Linked DNA regions of Phenylobacterium zucineum HLK1. The protein of the gene in region 1 interacts with the protein of each later gene in a pairwise test. Links are inferred from orthologs where the notes say so. Each region holds a gene or a part of one and is shown in the gene's direction. Other genes may lie near its edges.

Region 1 (5,260 bases):
CGGCGACGGCGTTGTCGCCGGCCAGGACCAGGTCGATCATCAGGACTTGCAGGAGGGCGGAGAGGGCGCCGGGGCTGAGCAGCTCTTCGAACATCGCGCCTCAATGCTTCAGCGGGCGACTGGCTGCAACTGTTCAGCCTCGCGGACGGCTGGCCTCGTAGAGCGCGATGGCCGCCGCGTTCGAGACGTTGAGGCTCTCGAAGCCGCCGGGCATGGGGATGCGGGCCAGCTCGTCGCAGCGTTCGGCCACCAGCCGGCGAAGGCCCTCGCCCTCCGACCCCAGCACCAGCACGACGGGCGAGCCGTCCAGCACTTCGCCGAGGCTGCGCTCGCCGCCGCCCGCCAGGCCCACCGTGCGCCAGCCGGCGTCGATCAGCTCGTCCAGGGCGCGGGACAGGTTCACCACGTGGGCGACCGGCGTCCGCTCGACGGCGCCCGCGGCGGCCTTGGCCAGGGCGCCGGTCAGCTTGGGCGCGTGGCGGTCCTGCAGGATGAGGCCCGCCGCGCCGAATGCGGCGGCGGAGCGGAGAATCGCCCCGACGTTCTGCGGGTCGGTCACCTGGTCCAGCATCAGCAGCACCGCGCCGGGCCGGGGTTCGAAGTCGGCGAGGTCGGCCTCGGGGAGGGGGGCAGGGCGCAGCGCCACCCCCTGGTGCACCGCCCCCTGCGGCAGGGCCTGGGCGATGGCGTGGTTGTCGGCGGGCTCGAGCGCCTTCAGCCGGCCGAATCGCGCCTCGATCTGCTTCGCCTTCTCTGGCGTGGCGAGCAGCCGCAGCGGGGCGCCGCGGCGGGGATTGGCCAGGGCGGCCTCCACCGCGTGCCAGCCCCAGATCCACTCGTCGGACGGGGCTTCGCGGGGCTTGCGGAAGCCGCTTTGCGGGCGGAATTTTTTCCCACGTCGGGCGTCGTTGCGTTCAGGGATCGAGGCCACTATAAGACGCGCTCCAAATCGGGGACCCCGGACGGGCCGCCGCTTTCTAGGACTGTGCAGACGGCGCTCAATAGGCCCCTCGCATCCCGGAGCGGAAGCATTTTCCGGGGAGCTCGAAGAGGCTCCGAGCGCGCTGGGGGAATGTCCCGAGTGGCAAAGGGGGCGGACTGTAAATCCGCTGGCGTAAGCCTTCGTAGGTTCGAGTCCTACTTCCCCCACCACGCGCCGGCCAACATTAGGAGATGCGGCGACCCCGCAGCGGTTTGGGCGGGTATAGCACAATGGTAGTGCAGCAGCCTTCCAAGCTGAGGATGCGGGTTCGATTCCCGCTACCCGCTCCAGCTCCTTGATTAGACAGTATCAACAAACGCCGGCAGGACCCTGATGGCCAAAGAGAAGTTTGAACGCACGAAGCCGCACTGCAACATCGGCACGATTGGTCACGTTGACCACGGCAAGACGACGCTGACGGCGGCGATCACGATCACGCTGGCGAAGTCTGGTGGTGCGACGGCGAAGAACTACGCCGACATCGACGCGGCGCCGGAAGAGAAGGCGCGCGGGATCACGATCAACACGGCGCACGTGGAATACGAGACGGCGAACCGTCACTACGCGCACGTGGACTGCCCTGGCCACGCCGACTACGTGAAGAACATGATCACGGGCGCGGCGCAGATGGACGGCGCGATCCTGGTGGTGAGCGCTGCGGACGGTCCGATGCCGCAGACCCGCGAGCACATCCTGCTGGCGCGTCAGGTGGGCGTGCCGGCGCTGGTGGTGTTCATGAACAAGGTCGACATGGTCGACGACGCCGAGCTGCTGGACCTGGTGGAGATGGAAGTGCGCGAGCTGCTTTCGTCGTACCAGTTCCCGGGCGACGACATCCCGATCGTGAAGGGCTCGGCCCTGGCGGCGGTCGAGGGCCGTGACCCGCAGATCGGCGAGGAGCGGATCCTGGAGCTGATGGCGGCGGTGGACAGCTACATCCCGCAGCCGGAGCGTCCGATCGACCAGCCGTTCCTGATGCCGGTGGAAGACGTCTTTTCGATCTCGGGCCGCGGCACGGTTGTGACGGGCCGGATCGAGAAGGGCATCGTGAAGGTCGGCGACGAAGTGGAGATCGTCGGCATCCGCGAAGTGCAGAAGACGACCTGCACGGGCGTGGAGATGTTCCGCAAGCTGCTGGACCAGGGCCAGGCGGGCGACAACGTGGGCGTGCTGCTGCGCGGCACGAAGCGCGAGGACGTGGAGCGCGGCCAGGTGCTGTGCAAGCCGGGCTCGATCACCCCGCACACCGAGTTCATGGCCGAGGCCTACATCCTGACGAAGGAAGAGGGCGGCCGTCACACCCCGTTCTTCACGAACTACCGTCCGCAGTTCTACTTCCGGACGACGGACGTGACGGGGATCATCAAGCTGAAGGAAGGCGTGGAGATGATCATGCCCGGCGACAACGCCGAGCTGCTCGTCGAGCTGATCACGCCGATCGCCATGGACCAGGGCCTGCGCTTCGCGATCCGCGAAGGCGGCCGGACCGTCGGCGCCGGCGTCGTGGCCAAGATCATCAAGTAAGGCCGCTAAAGCCCGTCATCCCCGGCCCACGGAGCGGCGAAGCCGCGAAGGCCGAGCCGGGGAGCCAACTCGAAGAGGCCGCCGGGTCACCCCGGCGGCCTTTTCTCATTCTGCGTCGGCGCCGGGCGGCCGGCGGGGCTTCACGCCCTCGGTCTGGTCGGTCTCAGCCTGGTTGGGCGCATGAGCCTCCCCCTGGCTCTCGCCCGAGGCGGGATCGGTGAAGGTCTTGGGCGTGGCGGCCTGGCCTTCCGCGCCCTTCGGCTCGGAGGCGGTGCGTTGCGGGCGGCCGGGCTTCTGCTCGTCGTCGCGGTTCCAGGCGGGGTCATGGGGTTCGGGCATGCCGCTCTAACGGCCGCGGCGGGGGATCGCTCCCGCGCAAGACGCTTGAAAACCCCCGTGGCTTGCGTCATACGCCTGCGTCCTACCCGACATCGTCAGAGTCTGCTTTTCTATCCGCCCGAGCGCGGACGACCGGTGCTCACCGGAAGGCGGATCGGACGGGCCGGGAAGGGTGCTGAAGGAGTGTAGCTCAGCTGGTAGAGCATCGGTCTCCAAAACCGAGGGCCGGGGGTTCGAGTCCCTCCACTCCTGCCACCCTATATGAGTGACGAAACGGGGCCCGGATGGCCTGGCCCCAGATGAGAGTTTGAAGACGCCGCATGGCCAGGAAACCGGGATCAGGCCCGCAAGCGATGAGGAACCGCGCCGCCAAGACGGCCGCGGCCATGTCCTCGCCCGCCGCGGTGTCTCAGGCTCCGAAGAAGAAGGTGAGCCCTGCCCAGTTCGCCCGCGAGGTCCGCGCCGAGGCGCGCAAGATCACCTGGACGAGCCGCAAGGAGACCTGGATCACCTCGGTCATGGTGGCGATCATGGTCCTGCTGGCCGCCGTCTTCTTCTGGGTCGTGGACCTCGGCCTGAGCTTCGGCGTCGGCCAGGTCCTGCGGCTGGCGAACGCCGGGTGATTTGAAGATGTCCGAAGCTGCCGTTTCCCCGCCCAAGGGCAATCCCCGCCACAAGTGGTACATCGTCCACGCCTACTCGAACTTCGAGAAGAAGGTGGCCGAGAGCATCCGCGAACAGGCGCGCACCCAGGGCCTCGAGGAGAACTTCTCCGAGATCCTCGTGCCGACCGAGGACGTGGTGGAGATCCGCCGCGGCCGGAAGGTCAACTCCGAGCGCAAGTTCTTCCCCGGCTACGTGCTGGTGAAGATGGAGATGACCGACGAGGCCTACCACCTCATCAAGAACACCCCGAAGGTCACGGGCTTCCTGGGCTCGGGCTCCAAGCCGATCCCGGTCTCCGAGAAGGAGGTCGAGCGGATCGTCGGGGCGATCGAGGAAGGCGTCGAGCGCCCGAAGCCGACCATCACCTTCGAGATCGGCGAGCAGGTCCGCGTCACGGACGGCCCCTTCGCCAGCTTCAACGGCTCGGTGGAGCAGGTCGACGAGGAGCGCGCCCGCCTGCGGGTCACCGTCTCCATCTTCGGCCGCGCCACCCCGGTCGAGCTCGAATACGGCCAGGTCGAAAAGATCGCGTAAGCTGGAGGCGCGTCACGTGCGACGCGCCGCCGGCTGAGACGATCTTTTGAACCACCAAGACCACCAAGATCACCAAGCGGTCGGCGCGAGCGTCGACCGCGTCGCCAAACAGGTCATCGACGCTGGCCTGAAGGTGCATCGGGCGTTGGGTCCGGGCCTGCTCGAATCCGCCTATGAGCACTGCCTTGCGCATGAGCTTGGACTGCGCGGTCTTCCGGTCCGCAGGCAAGTTCCCATGCCGGTGACCTACGACGGGATGGAGCTCGACGCCGGCTATCGGTTGGACTTGGTCGTCATCAATTTCAATGCCCGGCTTTTCAGGGACGGCGTTCGCCGGTTCGCGCTGTAGCTTGGCGTCCTTGGTGTCTTGGTGGTTTTCTGTCCTCCGGCCCCGGCATTGGTTGTTTCGCGCGCCCTTCGCTGATATGAGCGCGCGCTTCGCGGTTCGTCCGCGATTTCAAATCCGTGGGAGGGGGCGGCTGTCCTAACCCCGCACCACGGCTCAACCCGGCCGGTCTCCGGCCATGAGGAGCAAAGATGGCCAAGAAGATTCTGGGCTACATCAAGCTGCAGGTGCCCGCGGGCGCCGCGACGCCTTCGCCGCCCATCGGGCCGGCGCTGGGTCAGCGCGGCGTCAACATCATGGGCTTCTGCAAGGAGTTCAACGCCCGCACCGAGAAGGAGCAGAAGGGCACGCCCCTGCCGACCGTGATCACGGTCTACCAGGACAAGTCCTTCACCTTCGTCACCAAGACCCCGCCCGCGACCTACTACATCAAGCAGGCCGTCGGCCTTCAGTCGGGCTCGGGCAAGACCGGCCGCGAGACGGTCGGCAAGATCACCCGCGCCCAGCTGCGCGAGATCGCCGAGAAGAAGATGAAGGACCTCAACGCCAACGACGTCGAGGCCGCCGCGCGCATCATCGAGGGCTCCGCCCGCTCGATGGGCCTTCAGATCGTGGAGGCCTGATCCGATGGCTAAGCAACCCAAGCGCATGCAGAAGTGGACCGGCGACGTCGCCGCCACCCACGCCCTCGACGAAGCCGTCAAGCTGGTGAAGGCCAACGCCAACGCCAAGTTCGACGAGACCGTCGAGATCGCCGTGAACCTGGGCGTCGACCCGCGTCACGCCGACCAGCAGGTCCGCGGCGTGGTGGCCCTGCCGTCCGGCACCGGCCGCGACGTCCGCGTCGCCGTCATCGCCAAGGACGCCAA
Region 2 (2,988 bases), 2.6 Mb from region 1 along the record:
GGAAGATGCGCCTGCCGGAACGGGGGGACTGCATGAGCTGGCCGGAATTCCTGAGCTATGACCTGCTGCGCGGGCTGCACATCATTGCGGTGATCGCCTGGATGGCCGGCATGCTCTACCTGCCGCGGCTCTACGCCTACCACACCGAGACGGCGCCGCCCGGGACCGAGTTCGACGCCCACTTCCAGGTGTGGGAGCGCAAGCTCCTGCGGATCATCATCAATCCGGCCATGACGATCACCTGGGTGCTCGGCGTGACGCTCATCCTCTGGCACGTCTACGCCACGGGGGCCGGCTGGGGCTTCCTCCTCCAGCCCTGGATGCTGGTGAAGCTGGCGGTGGTCACATTCCTCTCGGGCTGGCACGGCTTCCTGGCCGGAGCCCGCAAGAAGCTGGCGGCGGGTCAGCGCCCGAAGTCCGCGAAGTTCTGGCGGGCGACCAACGAGCTGCCGTTCGTCGCCGCCATCGTGGCCGTCCTGGCCGTGACCCTGCAGTTCGGCGGCTGAACCCGCCCTGGACAGCCGCCCGGCCGCACCCCACATGAGGGCCTACGCCGCCTGATCTTCTTGACCGGCCCGCCGGCATGTGGTTCCGCTGGGCCCACGCGACGCGGCGATCCGCGGCGCGCCCCGCCCTTCCGCCGGCCTTGCGCGGCTCCTCGCGCAGCGGCCCGGCTCCCGAAACGTTCACATCGGCGACCCGACGGACGCCGTCATCCCTTCCAGCCCGCGCCCGGACTCCGTCCCGGCGCGAGCGATTTCCCAAGTAGATTCAAGATGCAAGACGACACCCAGGACTTCCCCGAGGCCGAAACGGCCGACCCCGCCGCTCAAGACGCCGAGCCCCAGGTCGCCGAGACCCCGGCCGAAGAGACCGACGCCCACGCCGACGCGGACGAGCCGTCCGAGGCCGCCAAGGCGATCGCCGCCATGGGCCTGACGCGCATGAGCCTGCAGGAGCTGAAGGACAAGTCGCCCTCCGACCTGCTGGCCTTCGCCGAGCAGCTCGAGGTCGAGTCCGCGAACTCCATGCGCAAGCAGGACATGATGTTCGCGATCCTCAAGACGCTGGCCGAGGAAGGCGTCGAGATCGAGGGCTCGGGCACGCTCGAGGTGGTCCAGGACGGCTTCGGCTTCCTGCGCAGCCCCGAGGCCAACTATCTCCCCGGCCCCGACGACATCTACGTCAGCCCCTCGCAGATCCGGAAGTTCGGCCTGCGCACCGGTGACACCGTGGTCGGCGCGGTCCGCGCCCCGCGCGAGGGCGAGCGCTACTTCGCCCTGGTGAAGGTCGACCAGATCAACTTCGAGCCGCCCGAGAACGTGCGGCACAAGGTGCTGTTCGACAACCTGACGCCGCTCTATCCCGACGAGCGCCTGCGGATGGAGATCGACGATCCGACCCTGAAGGACCGCTCGGGCCGGGTGATCGACATCGTCGCTCCGCTCGGCAAGGGCCAGCGCTGCCTGATCGTGGCGCCCCCGCGGGTCGGCAAGACGGTGATGCTGCAGAACATCGCCAAGTCGATCGAGAAGAACCACCCCGAGTGCTACCTGATCGTCCTGCTGATCGACGAGCGCCCGGAAGAAGTCACCGACATGCAGCGGACCGTGAAGGGCGAGGTCATCTCCTCGACCTTCGACGAGCCGGCGACCCGTCACGTCCAGGTGGCCGAGATGGTCATCGAGAAGGCCAAGCGCCTGGTCGAGCACAAGCGCGACGTCGTCATCCTGCTGGACTCGGTCACCCGCCTCGGCCGCGCCTACAACACCGTCGTCCCGTCCTCGGGCAAGGTGCTGACCGGCGGCGTGGACGCCAACGCCCTGCAGCGGCCCAAGCGCTTCTTCGGCGCCGCCCGGAACATCGAGGAGGGCGGCTCGCTGACGATCATCGCCACGGCCCTGATCGACACCGGCAGCCGGATGGACGAAGTCATCTTCGAAGAGTTCAAGGGCACCGGTAACTCGGAAATCGTCCTGGACCGGAAGGTGGCCGACAAGCGGATCTTCCCGGCTATCGACGTGCTGAAGTCCGGCACCCGGAAGGAGGAGCTCATCACCCCGAAGGAGCACCTCCAGAAGACCTACATCCTGCGCCGCATCCTCAACCCGATGGGCGCCCAGGACGCCATCGAGTTCCTGCTCGACAAGCTGCGCGGCTCGAAGAACAACGATGACTTCTTCCAGTCGATGAACACGTAACGCGTTCTTCGAAATATCGAGCGATTTCAGGGGCTTCGGGAGACCGGAGCCCCTTCGTTATGGAAAATCGGCTCTGTCGCGAATTTAGCCGCGAAAACCGTACGGGCGTGCCTGTCCCTGCGCGACAGAGAGCGGCCTGTCCCTCCCCACGAGGGGGAGGGAAGGGTCCTCATGGAATCAGCAGGCTCGCGCCGACCGTGGCCCGGCTCTCCAGCGCCTCGTGCGCCCGGCGCGCTTCGGCGAGGGCGAAGGTCTGGCCGATGTCGATCTTCACCTTGCCCGAGCCGATCATCTCGAACAGCGCCGCGGCGCTCTCCTCCAGCTCCTGCGGCGTCGCCGTATAGTCGAACAGGGTCGGCCGGGTGAAGACGAGCGAGCCGCCGCGCATCAGCCGGATCGGGTCGACCGGCGGCGCCGGGCCCGAGGCGTTGCCGAAGCTGACGAACCAGCCGCGGCGGGCCAGGCTGGCCAGGGTGCCCTCGAAGGTGTCCTTGCCGACCGAGTCGTAGGCGACGGGCACGCCCTGGCCCCCGGTGATCCGGCGGACCTCGGCGGCCACGTCCTGCTCGCGGTAGAGGATGACGTGGTCGGCGCCCAGCGCGCGGGCCTTCGCCGCCTTGGCCTGCGAGCCTACGGTGGCGATCACCTCGGCGCCGATGGCCTTCAGCCACTGGACCATGATCTGGCCCACCCCGCCGGCGGCGGCGTGCACCAGCACGGTCTGACCCGGGCGGACCGGGTAGCACCGCCGCACGAACGCCTCGACCGTCATTCCCTTGAGGAGGGC

Evidence for each region.
Region 2: the proteins of nusG (region 1) and rho interact in binary tests that used the Escherichia coli proteins (3 or more experiments, as listed by UniProt). The link is inferred for Phenylobacterium zucineum HLK1 from one-to-one orthologs.

The regions. Positions count from the first base shown.
Region 1 is NC_011144.1:1,392,983-1,398,242, forward strand. Bases 2,449-5,260 are described here. They hold nusG (transcription termination/antitermination protein NusG), read left to right. Parts: upstream 2,449-3,475; coding sequence 3,476-4,045; downstream 4,046-5,260. Other genes in these bases: tuf (elongation factor Tu), read left to right, coding at 2,449-2,506; PHZ_RS06705 (hypothetical protein), read right to left, coding at 2,612-2,845; secE (preprotein translocase subunit SecE), read left to right, coding at 3,166-3,468; PHZ_RS06725 (GxxExxY protein), read left to right, coding at 4,092-4,394; rplK (50S ribosomal protein L11), read left to right, coding at 4,583-5,014. Also shown: PHZ_RS06680 (TerC family protein), read right to left, coding at 1-94; 23S rRNA (guanosine(2251)-2'-O)-methyltransferase RlmB, read right to left, coding at 134-931; more of tuf, read left to right, coding at 1,316-2,448. UniProt on the Escherichia coli protein: Part of the processive rRNA transcription and antitermination complex (rrnTAC). The complex forms an RNA-chaperone ring around the RNA exit tunnel of RNA polymerase (RNAP).
Region 2 is NC_011144.1:3,990,730-3,993,717, reverse strand. It holds rho (transcription termination factor Rho), read left to right. Parts: upstream 1-776; coding sequence 777-2,201; downstream 2,202-2,988. Other genes in the region: PHZ_RS19495 (quinone oxidoreductase family protein), read right to left, coding at 2,371-2,988; PHZ_RS19505 (CopD family protein), read left to right, coding at 33-506; hemH (ferrochelatase), read left to right, coding at 1-36. UniProt on the Escherichia coli protein: Facilitates transcription termination by a mechanism that involves Rho binding to the nascent RNA, activation of Rho's RNA-dependent ATPase activity, and release of the mRNA from the DNA template.